3 regions of the Streptomyces sp. DF42 genome follow, and region 3 is predicted to be linked to each of the others. Evidence: riboswitches for the same ligand, from Rfam matches in the RefSeq annotation. Region 3 holds a riboswitch; each other region holds the start of a gene.
The links. Region 3 has a riboswitch for cyclic di-AMP ahead of ACYUED_RS17320 (transglycosylase family protein). Riboswitches for the same ligand answer to the same signal wherever they lie in the genome.
Positions count from the first base shown of each region.

Region 1 (4,050 bases), 2.6 Mb from region 3:
CCTCGGCGAACGACGTGATGGCGCAGCTCATGTATCTGGAGCACAAGGACCCCGACCGGGACATCGCGCTGTACATCAACTCGCCCGGCGGCTCGTTCAGCGCCATGACGGCGCTCTACGACACGATCCAGTACGTCACCTGCGACGTGGCGACGACCTGCCTGGGGCAGGCGGGTTCCTCCGCCGCGGTGCTGCTGGCCGCCGGCACGCCGGGCAAGCGGTTCGTGCTGCCGGGCGCCCGCGTGGTGATCCATCAGCCGTCGCTGGCCGAGCCCGTCGAGGGGCAGGCCAGCGATCTGGCCATCCAGGCCGAGGAGTTGACGCGGATGCGCTCCCGCCTCGAGGAGATGCTCGTTCGGCACACGGGACGCAGCGCGCAGCAGGTGAACGCGGACATCGAGCGGGACAAGATCCTGGATGCCCAAGGAGCGGTGGAGTACGGGCTGGTGGACCAGATCATCCCCAGCCGCCGGGCCGCCCCCGTCCCGCCCGCCGGTCGGTGAGAGGCCGGTGCTCCCGCCCGAACTTCCTCCGCTGCCCGCCCTCACGCGCGCCGAGGGAGAGCTGATCGACCGTTACCTCGACGTGGTCGACCTGCTCGGCCGTATCAACCCGGCGCATGACGGGGACACGTATCGCGGACTGCGTGCCGCGCAGGCTCTGGTGAGCCAGGCGGCGGCGCTGCGCGACGCGCTGGCGCTGATGCACCGTCGGGGCGAGAACGAGTTGCACGCCCCGACCCTGGGGCGCGCCCTCAGGGTGCTGGACGGCGAGCGGCGCACGGCCAGGGTCACCCTGCCGCCGCACTCCCCCAGTTGACGCGGGTTCGACCGGTCCGGACACCTCGCCGCGGCGCGAGGTGTCCGGACCGGCGTTCAAACGGACCAAAAGGCGTACCGCCTTTTGGAGGATGCTTGGCTCCCTTTTCGGGGCCGTCGGAGTTGCACAACGTGCGTGGCCCTAGGCCGGAATGATGCCTTCCGCCGCTGGTCCGGGGCTCGTCGAGGGCCTCAACGCCCGTTCGAACGCAGGGGTGTCCACCCGAACGGGTGAGTGGTGAGTAACAACACAAAGTCACGGTTCCATTGGGTTTTTCTGACTTCTGTAGGTGAAGATCCCTGTCTGACGACAAGACCCCGCCACAGCGGCGGGGCGATCCGGGCGGACGCCGAGTCCTGCCGCCGCACGGATGACCGGTCGACAGGAGTGGATCGGCAGGAGTGGAGGACCCAGGCAAGACGGGTCGCCGGAACGGCCGTCTCCGTAGGGAGACGCCGGGTCGAGCAGCCCTTGGGGTGAAGCCGCGTCAGCGGCCGGGCAACTTCGCCAGCCCGAATCCGACAGGTCATCCTTCACAGGCGGCTGACGAAGGGTTGCGCATGTCTGCGCTCAATCGTGTCCCGTCGCTGATGGCCCGGGCCGGCACGGCCTCGGCGCTCACTATCGCCGCCGTGGGCGGCTCCATCGTGGTCCCGGGTGTCGCCTCCGACGCCGCGGCCGCCACGCCCGCGACGAAGGCACTTCAGATCGCGGCCTCCAAGAAGGGTTCCCCGTACAAGTGGGGTGCCTCGGGGCCGCGCAGGTTCGACTGCTCAGGGCTCACGCTGTACTCGTTCAAGAAGGCGGGCAAGAAGCTCCCCCGGACGGCTGCCCAGCAGTACAACAAGTCCCACCACATCTCCTCGAAGAGCCGCAAGGCCGGAGACCTCGTGTTCTTCCACTCGGGCTCCAGCGTCTACCACGTGGGCATCTACGCAGGGAAGGGGAAGATCTGGCACGCCCCGAAGACCGGGGACGTCGTGAAACTGCAGAAGATCTGGACCAACAGCGTCTGGTACGGCCGGATCAGCTGACTCTCCCGCGGGGGCGACGCCGACCTGACAGGCCGTCGCCCCCGCGGGGCCTTCCACGGGCTCGGCACACTGCCGGGGCGGAAACCCCGCCGTCCTGCCGCCCTGAGCCCTCACCGCGCCCTGACGGCGCTCTGGACCGGGCCGGGGCACCACGCCCCGTCGCCACGCTCCCGCTCCCGCTCCCGCCTTTCACCCCTCGCGGCCGCGCCGTGCGCCTCGGTGCTAAGGCTCCTGCTGTCCCGCGGCCGGCACCGGCTCGGCCGGGACGGTCCACGGAAATTCGATGGACACCGTCTTGCCGCCCTCCCGGGTGGGACGCACCCGGAGCCTGCCACCGCACTCGGCCGCCAGCCAGCGGACGATCACCATGCCCCGGCCGTTGTCCTGCTGGACGGCGGCGGGCAGCCGTTTCGGGAGGCGGGGATGACTGTCGGTGACGCCGATGCGCAGCTGTTCGTCATGGTGGAGCTCGACGTCCACCGTGAAGGTGGGTGACAGCCCGAGAGTGTGCTGCACCGCGTTGGTAGCGAGTTCGGAGACGATGAGGCGGATGGTCTCGGAGGTTTCCGTGCCCGCCGGCAATCCCCATTCCGCCAGGGTGTCGACCACGTAGCCGCGGGCCGCGGCGACCGAGGCGGGATCGCTCGGCAGAGTGACGGATGCTTCCAGATGGTCTGCCATGGCGCGGTCGTCCCTTTCCCACGGGACCGGAGTCCGACACGGAGCGGATGGTTCGAGTACGGTCCCGGACTGGTGCTTCGTCGCCAGAGTGCCATTACCGCAACGGTCACGGGTGGCGATCCACCAAGATATGCATATATCTGTCGCTCAAAGCGGTGAACTCTGCGACGGGAGACCGTATTCGGGTGGCCCGGTAGGAGTAAGGAGTAACGCATGCAGCACGGTCCCGCGGTGCGCCGCCGGAAGCTGGGTGCCGAACTGCGTGCGTTACGCACGAGTGCGGGGCTCACAAGCGGCGAGGCGGCTCGGCTCGTGGGCTGGCACCAGTCGAAGGTGAGCCGGATCGAGACGGGTGCCAGCGGGGTGAAACCGGCCGATGTGCGGTTACTCCTGGACGCCTACACCGTGTCGGACGCCCAACTCCGTGAGTTGCTGATGGCGTTGGCGGGTTCCGACGAGGGAGGCGGCCGGCACCACTGGTGGCACGCCTATCGCGGGGTGCTGCCCCCGACCTACCGCGATTTCATCAGCCTGGAGTCCCAGGCGAGCGCAATGAGCACGCTGGAGACGTCCGTCGTACCCGGCCTGTTGCAGACGCCCGAGTACGCACGTGAGGTGACCCGGGCGGCGGTGGGCGGACTGGACGACGAGCGGCTGGACGCCCTGGTCGAGGTGCGCCTGGCCAGGCAGGACGTGCTGCGTGCGGACCGGCCGCTGGAGCTGAGCGCGGTGCTGGACGAGGCTGTGCTGCGCCGGGAGATCGGCGGCCCCGACGTCATGGCGAGACAGCTGCGACAGCTCATCGAGGCGGCGCGCCTGCCTCAAGTGCGGCTTCAGGTACTGCCGTTCGCTGCCGGTGCCCATGTCGGCGTCACCGGGCCTTTCGTAATCTTCTCATTTTCGAGCACTTCTGATCTGGACGTGGTTGTTCTCGACCACTTGACGAGTAGCCTCTACCTCGAGCGGAAAGAAGACCTCCGGGCCTATACCGAGGCCTTCACCGCCCTTCAGTCCCACGCCCTTTCGCCCGAGGACTCGTTGGATCACATCGCCGCAATAAGTGACGGCGCGTAAGGAGGCACCATGTCTGCACTGCCTCGGAACGTACCTTCCAGTACCGATCTGCATGGCGTGCGGTGGCTGCGCAGCAGTTACAGCACGGGTGCGAACAACTGCGTGGAGACGGCACTGCCGCACTCCGGCCCCTGGGCCGGGCTGCTCGCCGTGCGCGACTCCAAGGACCCGGCCGGGCCCGCCCTGCTCATCTCCCCCGGGAGCTGGACGGAGTTCACGGCCACCTTCAAGGCCTGATCAGTTCCGATCAGGCCTGATCAGTTCCGCATCGTGCGGCACACGGCCGTGTCACGCCGACTCATGGTCGCGTCTCGCCGATCACACCTACAGCGCGTTCGATCTGTGCCTCGGAGAGGTCCGCGCGAGCGGTCAACCTGAGCCGTGAGATGCCGTCGGGCACGGAAGGAGGACGGAAGCAGCCCACGGCAAGGCCTGCCGCACG
Region 1 covers NZ_CM177859.1:1,180,721-1,184,770, forward strand. Annotated here, with positions in the region: gene ACYUED_RS05420 (ATP-dependent Clp protease proteolytic subunit) at 1-503, shown strand, start outside; gene ACYUED_RS05425 (hypothetical protein) at 511-819, shown strand; cyclic di-AMP (ydaO/yuaA leader) riboswitch at 1,235-1,376, shown strand; gene ACYUED_RS05430 (C40 family peptidase) at 1,380-1,853, shown strand; gene ACYUED_RS05435 (ATP-binding protein) at 2,076-2,534, opposite strand; gene ACYUED_RS05440 (helix-turn-helix domain-containing protein) at 2,748-3,608, shown strand; gene ACYUED_RS05445 (DUF397 domain-containing protein) at 3,618-3,845, shown strand; gene ACYUED_RS05450 (8-amino-7-oxononanoate synthase) at 3,907-4,050, opposite strand, start outside.
Region 1: linked by a shared signal. The riboswitch ahead of ACYUED_RS05430 (C40 family peptidase) and the one ahead of ACYUED_RS17320 (transglycosylase family protein) in region 3 are both predicted to bind cyclic di-AMP.

Region 2 (4,050 bases), 2.0 Mb from region 3:
GACGGCACGATCCCGGGGGCGTACGGATCACCGAACTGGGCGGCGAGCATCACGAGCAGCGGGCGGAACCGCTTCCCACCCGCCCGCACCAGGTGCTGGGCGGCCTCCGTGATGAAGGGCACCTCACTCTTGGTGGCTTCGAGCAAACCTTCCTCGACGGCCGCCAATCCGGCCTGGACATCGGCTTCCAGAGCCTGGTCCCGCACGCTCAGCCCGAACGGCCCGACGACGGTCACGAGGGGTCTCCTGTCTGCTGGTGTCTGCTGGCGGTTACACGGTTTGTCGATAGGTCGCTGACATCACTCAAGTCAGCGTATCCGGTCACCTTTCGATCACCGATGCCACCCACCCGTCCACCACGGGCGGTATCGGATCACGACCGGTATGTTTTTGATCACCTGATATGAGCGGATATCTATCGACTTTCCCATCACCTTGCCTGTCGCCCCACCTGTCGCCTTGCCTGTCGGCGCCTCTGCCGGCTCCGACAGGTGGACGGCCTGCGCCCCGGACGAAGACGGACGCCGCATCCGGCAGCGGGCAGCCACCTTGAGGACGACCCCGCCCCCTTCGGCCGACCGGGGGGTCTGCTCTCACTCTTTCCGGCCCCGCGGCCACTACTCCATGAGGGTGGGCATGTCCGGCATCTCCTGGGGCGGCTTCAGCTCCCTCCAGATCGCGACCCTCCCGCCCGAGCCGCTCAAGCGGTCGTCAAGGCGTGCTCGACGGACGACTGCCATGACAACGACGCGCACCACAGAGGAGGTTCCGTCCTCACGGTGGACATGCGCGCGCGGGCGGCCACCGTGCTCGTCCGCCACTCCCGGATCCCCCGTAGACCACCTGCGACAGAGAGTCCCTTTCGCCCCTAATCAGGCGGTGTGCAACGAAGATAGAGAGGTGATCTTCCTTCGAACCAGGGGGACGTGGACCTCATGAACAGTTGATTGACTACGAGTTGGGCCTATTGCCCGATTTGCCACTGTTACCGGAGCCAGTGAGTTGGGTCACGCCGTCGCGCGAGTCGACGGCCGTCCGACTTCTGTCGATTTTCCTTCACCCGTACGCAAGTTGAGGGTTGGCAACCGCAAAGGATCAAGCGACCCATATGCCTCAGACCAAGGTCAATAGGCGTGATCTGTGAATTCAGTACTTGTTCCGGACATGTGCTCTCGCATACGTTCCCGGCCTGTCGGGCGGAACGCCGAATCCTGCCGCCGCCTGGACACGACCCATCGACGAACTCACTCGCACGGCAGGAGCGGGGGAACCAGGTAAGCCGCCGGACCGGGCACCGTCCCGGACCGGCTAGGGGTGAAGTCGCGTCGCCGCAGGGCGGCGCGGCCGGGCAGCTCCCGCCCGAACCCGACAGCTCACCTCGTAGGCGCCGGAGAGGAACCTCGCCATGCCTGCTGCCGCTCAGCACCGCCGCACCAAGAACTCCCGCCTCGCCCGCAAGCTCGCCGTCATCGGCACGGGCGCCGCCGTTCTCGCCCTCCCGATCATCGGAGCGACCAGCGCCTCCGCGGCCACCCCGACCGTGGCCACCGCCAGGTCCCTGGGCTACGCCGACAACCTCGACGGCTGGATCCGGGCCTCCCTGCAGGTGATGGCACAGAACGGCATCCCCGGGACGTACAACGGCATTTACCGCAACGTCATCCGCGAATCCTCGGGCAACCCGGCCGCCATCAACCTCTGGGACTCGAACGCGGCCGCCGGCACCCCGTCCAAGGGGCTGCTGCAGGTCATCGACCCGACGTTCCTCGCCTACCACGTGCCCGGCACCTTGTACGACCCCTACGACCCGGTCGCGAACATCACCGCCGCCTGCAAGTACGCGGCCGCGCGGTACGGATCGATCGACAACGTGTTCGGCGCGTACTGAGCCGTATCACCCGCTCGGGAAGAGTCTTTCGAGGACGACGGCGATGCCGTCGTCCTCGTTCGACGTGGTGATCTCGTCGGCCACCGCCTTGAGTTCGGGATGTGCGTTGGCCATGGCGACGCCGTGGGCGGCCCAGTCGAACATCGGGATGTCGTTGGGCATGTCACCGAAGGCGATCGTCCGCTCCGGTCCGAGTCCCAGGTGTGCGGCGGCCAGCGCGAGGCCCGTCGCCTTCGTGATGCCGCATGGCTGGAGTTCGACGGTCCCGGGTCCGGACATGGTGACGGTGGCCAGCGAACCGACCACCGTGCGCGCCGTCGACGCCAACTCGTCGTCGGACAGGTCGGGATGGCGCAGCAGCACCTTGCTGATGGGCTCGCCCCACAGGTCGTCGCGCCGGTCGACCCGCACGGCCGGCAGGGTCGGGTGCGGCATCAGATAGCCCGGTTCGATGAGCGTGAGTCCCTCCACTCCGTCCTGGTCGACGGCCGCGTACACCTGGCCCACCTCGGCCTCGATCTTGCCGAGGGCGGTCTCGGCCAGCTCCTGGTCCAGCGTGACGGACCACAGCAGACGGTCCGCGCCGGCGTCGTACACCTGCGCGCCCTGTCCGCACACCGCGAGCCCCGTGCTGCCCAGGGCATCCAGGAGCGGCCGCACTCCGGGCGCCGGCCGACCCGTCACGACGAGGTGACGGGCGCCGGCCTCGGCCACCCGCGCGAGCGCTGCGAGAGACCGGTCGGACAGCGTGTCGTCGCCTCGGAGCAGCGTGCCGTCCAGGTCGGTGGCGATGAGTGCATATGCGGTGGGTGCGGCCATGATCAGAGAATACGGACAGGACGCCCCACCGACTCACCGCGAACCGGACGATGGCGGAGTGCACCGCCGATCCTTGGTCAACTCCCCTGCTCCGGTGGGCTCTTCATCGCCGGGTGGGGTGCGCGGCGCCCGCCTGTCCGTGCGCTGCGGCCAGGTGTGTGGCGAGCCTCGGAGAGGCGAACTCCGTGCCGCACACGAAGCGCATCACGGGGCCGTACGACGACGCGGCCGGCAGGCCCGTGAAGTACAGGCCCGGAACCGAGGAGACGTACCCCGCGCCCAGTTTGGGCGCGCCCCGGCTCACCGCCAGACCTGTGCGCAGTCCGTGGCCGAGGACGTCCATCGCGGCGATGTCCACGCGGTATCCGGTCGCCGCGATGACGTGGTCCGCGGACAGCTTCTGGAGGCCACCCGCGTGCGTACGGACCGTCAGGGTCGGGCCGCCGTCCGCCGCGTCCGTGCGCACGATCCGGTCGACCTCGCTGACCTGCACCTTCCCCTCGAAGCGGTCGCGCAGCCACCAGGCGCCGAGCGGGCCGAGGACGCGGCGCACCAGATAGTGGCGTACCTCGGCCGGGAGGTAGCGGTAGGCGTGCGGGTAGTAGCTGAGGGCCCACAGGGACCAGGCGCGGCCGAAGGGCGACTCGGGGCGCAGTTTCGGCTGCTTCCACGGCGGTGCCCCGAAGGCGACCCTGCCGCGGCCGCGGGACACCAGCCTGACCTGCGCGCCCGCCTCCGCCGCCAGCGCCGCCGTCTCCAGCGCGGACTGGCCGGCGCCGACGACGATCAGGTCCTTGCCGGCGTAGCGCGTGAGGTCGTGCTGCTGAGAGCTGTGGGAGACCGGGCCCGTGGGCGTGGGCCCGTCCGGCGCGGCCGAGGCGAGCTCGGCCGGCAGGCGCTCCAGGCCGGACAGCCCGGTCGCCACGACGACCGCGCGGGCGGTGAACAACTCGCCCGAGTCCAGCTTCAGTTCGAAGCCGCCGCTCTTGCTCCGCTCCACCGACACGACCCGCACCTGCTCCAGCTCGGGCACCAGCTTCTGCTGGAACCACTCGCCGTAGGCGATGAACGTCTCGACCGGGATGATGTCCTCGTCCGTCACGAGCCGCTTGATGCCGGCGGCGTCGCAGTAGTCGACGAGGTTGTGCCCCTGCTGCGGGGCGTCGAAATTGGAGGCGACCGGAGTCGACTTCAGGAGCATTCCGACGGGCATGTGGTCGCGCCAGCTGACCATGGGGTCGCCGAAGACGCGGACGGGGATGCCGCGCGCTCGCAGATGGGCGGCGGTCGACAGGCCGAAGGGCCCGGCGCCGATGATTGCAACCGGTTGAATCACGAAGTCC
Region 2 covers NZ_CM177859.1:5,787,994-5,792,043, reverse strand. Annotated here, with positions in the region: gene ACYUED_RS26595 (polyprenyl synthetase family protein) at 1-236, opposite strand, end outside; partial or broken gene ACYUED_RS26590 (CocE/NonD family hydrolase) at 622-833, shown strand; cyclic di-AMP (ydaO/yuaA leader) riboswitch at 1,227-1,402, shown strand; gene ACYUED_RS26585 (transglycosylase SLT domain-containing protein) at 1,406-1,888, shown strand; gene ACYUED_RS26580 (HAD family hydrolase) at 1,895-2,707, opposite strand; gene ACYUED_RS26575 (FAD-dependent oxidoreductase) at 2,811-4,043, opposite strand.
Region 2: linked by a shared signal. The riboswitch ahead of ACYUED_RS26585 (transglycosylase SLT domain-containing protein) and the one ahead of ACYUED_RS17320 (transglycosylase family protein) in region 3 are both predicted to bind cyclic di-AMP.

Region 3 (4,050 bases):
GAACAGGTCGTCGCCGACGATCTGGACCTTCTCGCCGATCCGGTCGGTGATGACCTTCCAGCCGGCCCAGTCGTCCTCGTACAGCGGGTCCTCGATGGAGACGAGCGGGTACGCGGAGACGAGCTCCTCGTAGTACTCGGTCATCTCGGCGGCCGAGCGGGACTTGCCCTCGAACTCGTACTTGCCGTCCTTGTAGAACTCGGACGCGGCGACGTCGAGCGCGAGCGCGATCTGCTCGCCGGGGACGTAACCGGCCTGCTTGATGGCCTCGATGATGAGGTCGAGCGCGGCGCGGTTGGACTCCAGGTTCGGGGCGAAGCCGCCCTCGTCGCCGAGGCCGGTGGACAGGCCCTTGGTCTTCAGCACCTTCTTGAGGGTGTGGTAGACCTCGGCGCCCCAGCGCAGGGCCTCGGAGAAGGACTCCGCGCCGATCGGGGCGATCATGAACTCCTGGATGTCCACGTTCGAGTCGGCGTGCGAGCCGCCGTTCAGGATGTTCATCATCGGAACGGGCAGCAGGTGCGCGTTCGGGCCGCCCAGGTAGCGGAAGAGCGGGAGGTCGCTGGCCTCGGAGGCGGCGTGGGCGACGGCCAGGGAGACGCCGAGGATGGCGTTGGCGCCGAGGGAGCCCTTGTTGTCGGTGGCGTCCAGGTCGAACATGGCCTGGTCGATCAGGCGCTGCTCGGTGGCGTCGTAGCCGACGAGCTCCGGGCCGATCTGCTCGATGACGGCGAGGACGGCCTTCTCGACACCCTTGCCCTGGTAGCGGTTGGGGTCACCGTCGCGGAGTTCCACGGCCTCGAAGGCGCCCGTGGAGGCGCCGGAGGGGACGGCGGCACGACCCGTGCTGCCGTCGTCGAGGCCGACCTCGACCTCGACCGTGGGGTTGCCTCGGGAGTCCAGGATTTCCCGGGCTACGACGACGTCGATGGACGGCACGAGCATCTCCTTCATGGATGTGACGCGGCTACGGCAGTAGCGCTGGCTCTGCGAGACGAGCCTAACCGCCTCCGGCCGATCGGCCACGCTGCCGACCATCCCTTGAGCAGAACCGAGAGTAAATTGTTTCCGAACGGAACAAAGAGGGGGCGCAAAAAGACCCCGCCCCGGTGCGTACGGGGGAACACGCACCGGAGCGGGGAGCCCGTGGGGACGGGGGGAGGCCCTCACGTGTCCGCCATGACGGAGGACACGGATGGGCGGGCGCTTGTGGTTCAGCTACCGGCAGGCCGTCACTTCAGGTGCAGCTGCTGGCCCGGGTAGATGAGGTCGGCGTCGGAGACGATGTCCTTGTTCAGCTTGAACAGCTTCTGCCAGCCGCCCTTGACGCCGTGCTTCTCGGCGATCGAGCTGAGGGTGTCGCCCTTGACGACCTTGTACTCGCCGTCGCCCTTCTTGACCTTCTTGCCGGTCGGGGTGGTGACGGTCTTCTGGCTCTTCTGGGTCTTCGCGGCCGGGCGCTCGGAGGAGCGGGAGGCGGCCTGCGAGTCGGCCGAGCGGTTGGCGGTGCTGCTGGAGCCGGAGGCGCCGGCGCCGTTGTAGGCGGCGCTGGACAGGCCCGTGCCGCAGACCGGCCAGGCGCCCTTGCCCTGAGCGGCGAGAACCTTCTCCGCGACGGCTATCTGCTGCGCCTTGCCGGCCTGGTTGGCCTGCGCGGCGTACTGCGTGCCGCCGTACGCGGCCCAGGTGGACGCGGAGAACTGCAGGCCGCCGTAGTAGCCGTTGCCGGTGTTGATGGACCAGTTGCCGCCCGACTCGCACTGGGCGACGGCGTCCCACTCGGAGGCGGTGGCGGCGGAGGCGCTGCCGGCCGCCATCAGCGGGGCGGCGATGGCGACACCGGTGACGCCGGCGATCGCGGCGGCGCGGGTGGCCTTGGACGGACGACGGTGCTTGCCCTTGCCGGAAAACAGCATGGTGGATCCCCTCACCGACGCCTGCGAGGTGAGCTGTCGGGTTCGGGCCGGTTGAGTTGCCCGGCCGCGCACCTCCCGGTGCGCGACTTAACCCCAAGCCGGTTCCGGCGTCGGAGGCCGTGAGGCCTCAACTGCCGGACCCGGCGCCTACCTTGGGTCCCCCGCTCCTGCCTACGGCGCTTGACGCGACGACTGTTCCCGTACGGCCGCTGGCAGGATTCGGCGTTGCGGCAGCCGGGGCTCGTGTTGACGAGCGGTGACGACCGTAGACACGCGATCCGGGGAATTTCAAAGACGATCAGGGCTTCTGAGACTCATCCCACACTTTCACCAAACCGGACATTCCGGAGCGAAATGTGACGCGAACTCCCGTTGTTTTTCGCCCTATTCGGCAGGGAGTCGCAGGGTCTGACCGGCGACGATACGGTTCGGGTCGCTACCGAGGGCCTTCTTGTTCTCGGCGTAGAGCGCGTGCCACCCGCCGTCCAGGTCAAGGGAGTCGGCGATGGAGGCGAGGGTGTCGCCGGCGTGGACCGTATACGTGTCGTCCGTACGACTGTCCGCCTTGACCCCCTCGGCGCTGGCGCCGCGGTGGCGGCCGGTGCCGATCGAGCCGGTGTCGACGAGGCTCCAAGAGCCCACTTCCTCCTGGGCATTGTCCGAGTCATCACCCTTTGCCCGATCTGCGGACGAGTCGTCGCGACGCTGCGCGTCTCGCGAGGCCGTCCCGGACGGGGAGGTGGAGGGTGAGGCCGATGTGCCGGATTCGGTGGAGTTGTCCTTCGCGTCCTCGGAGGCGGAAGGAGAAGTGCTGGACGAGGCGCCGGAGGATGAATCCGACGAAGAGGAATCACCGGACCCACTGGATCCATTACCGGAGGAGTTGGACAAACCGGTGGAGTCGGAGGAGTCGGACGAACCCGAACCGCCCTCCAGAATGCCCGTGTCGATGTCGGCCGAGTCCGAGTCCTTGTTCAGGCCCGAGGTCAGTCCGCAGAGGTGGAAGGCGCCGACGCCCTGGTCGTCCAGGAGCTTCTCGGCGACGGCTATCTGCTGGTTGCGGCTGGCCAGGTCGGCTCTGGGGGCGTAGTCGAGGCCGCCGTACTTCTCCCAGTTCTTCTGGGTCAGCTTGAGTCCGCCGTAGAACCCGTTGCCGCTGTTCTCGCTCCAGGCGCCGCCGGTCTCGCACTTCGCCACCTTGTCCCAGGTGGTGCCGTCGGCGGCGTGCGCGGAGGCCGCCCCGAGGAGTGGGATGGCGATGGCGGAGCCGGTCACCCCGGCCGCGACGAGGAGTGCCGGAGCCTGACGGGGGCGACGGTGTCGACCGTTCCCGGAGAGCATGCGGGGGCCTTTCGCGAGACAGCAGTGACCGGCGCGGCGGATGGTGCTCGGCACCGCGCTGGTGGGTGAACGTATCGGCAGTCGATCACTTGTCACAAGTTAATGCCGCGTAGATCACGTGAAGATCACGGAGTTGAACGCGTGTCACCTTTGCGCCGGCCGCCGCGGCGGGGCGTTCACCAGCGGCTCCCGATACGGTCGTCCTGTGAACGTCCCCAACACCGCCCCCGAACTCTTCACCTGGGAATTCGCCGGCGATCCCTACCCGGCCTACGCATGGCTGCGCGAGCACTCCCCCGTCCACTGGACGACGCTTCCCAGCGGGGTGGGGGCATGGCTGGTGACCCGCTACGTCGACGCACGTCAGGCGCTCGCCGACGGGCGGCTGTCGAAGAACCCCGCCCATCACGCCGAGGACGCGCAGGGCAAGAGCAAAACCGGCATCCCGGGCGAGCGCAGCGCCAATCTGATGACGCATCTGCTCAACATCGACCCGCCGGACCACACCCGGCTGCGGCGCCTCGTCTCCACGGCGTTCACTCCGCGCCGGGTGGCCGAATTCGCGCCGCGCGTGCAGGAGTTGACGGACGATCTGATCGACCGGTTCGCGCCGAACGGCGAGGCCGACCTGATCCACGACTTCGCCTTCCCCCTCCCCATCTACGCGATCTGCGACCTGCTCGGCGTCCCCCGCGAGGACCAGGACGACTTCCGCGACTGGGCGGGGATGATGATCCGGCACGGCGGCGGTCCGCGCGGTGGCGTCGCCCGCTCCGTGAAGAAGATCCGCGGC
Region 3 covers NZ_CM177859.1:3,817,226-3,821,275, forward strand. Annotated here, with positions in the region: gene eno (phosphopyruvate hydratase) at 1-945, opposite strand, end outside; gene ACYUED_RS17320 (transglycosylase family protein) at 1,233-1,916, opposite strand; cyclic di-AMP (ydaO/yuaA leader) riboswitch at 1,920-2,105, opposite strand; gene ACYUED_RS17325 (transglycosylase family protein) at 2,301-3,257, opposite strand; gene ACYUED_RS17330 (cytochrome P450 family protein) at 3,463-4,050, shown strand, end outside.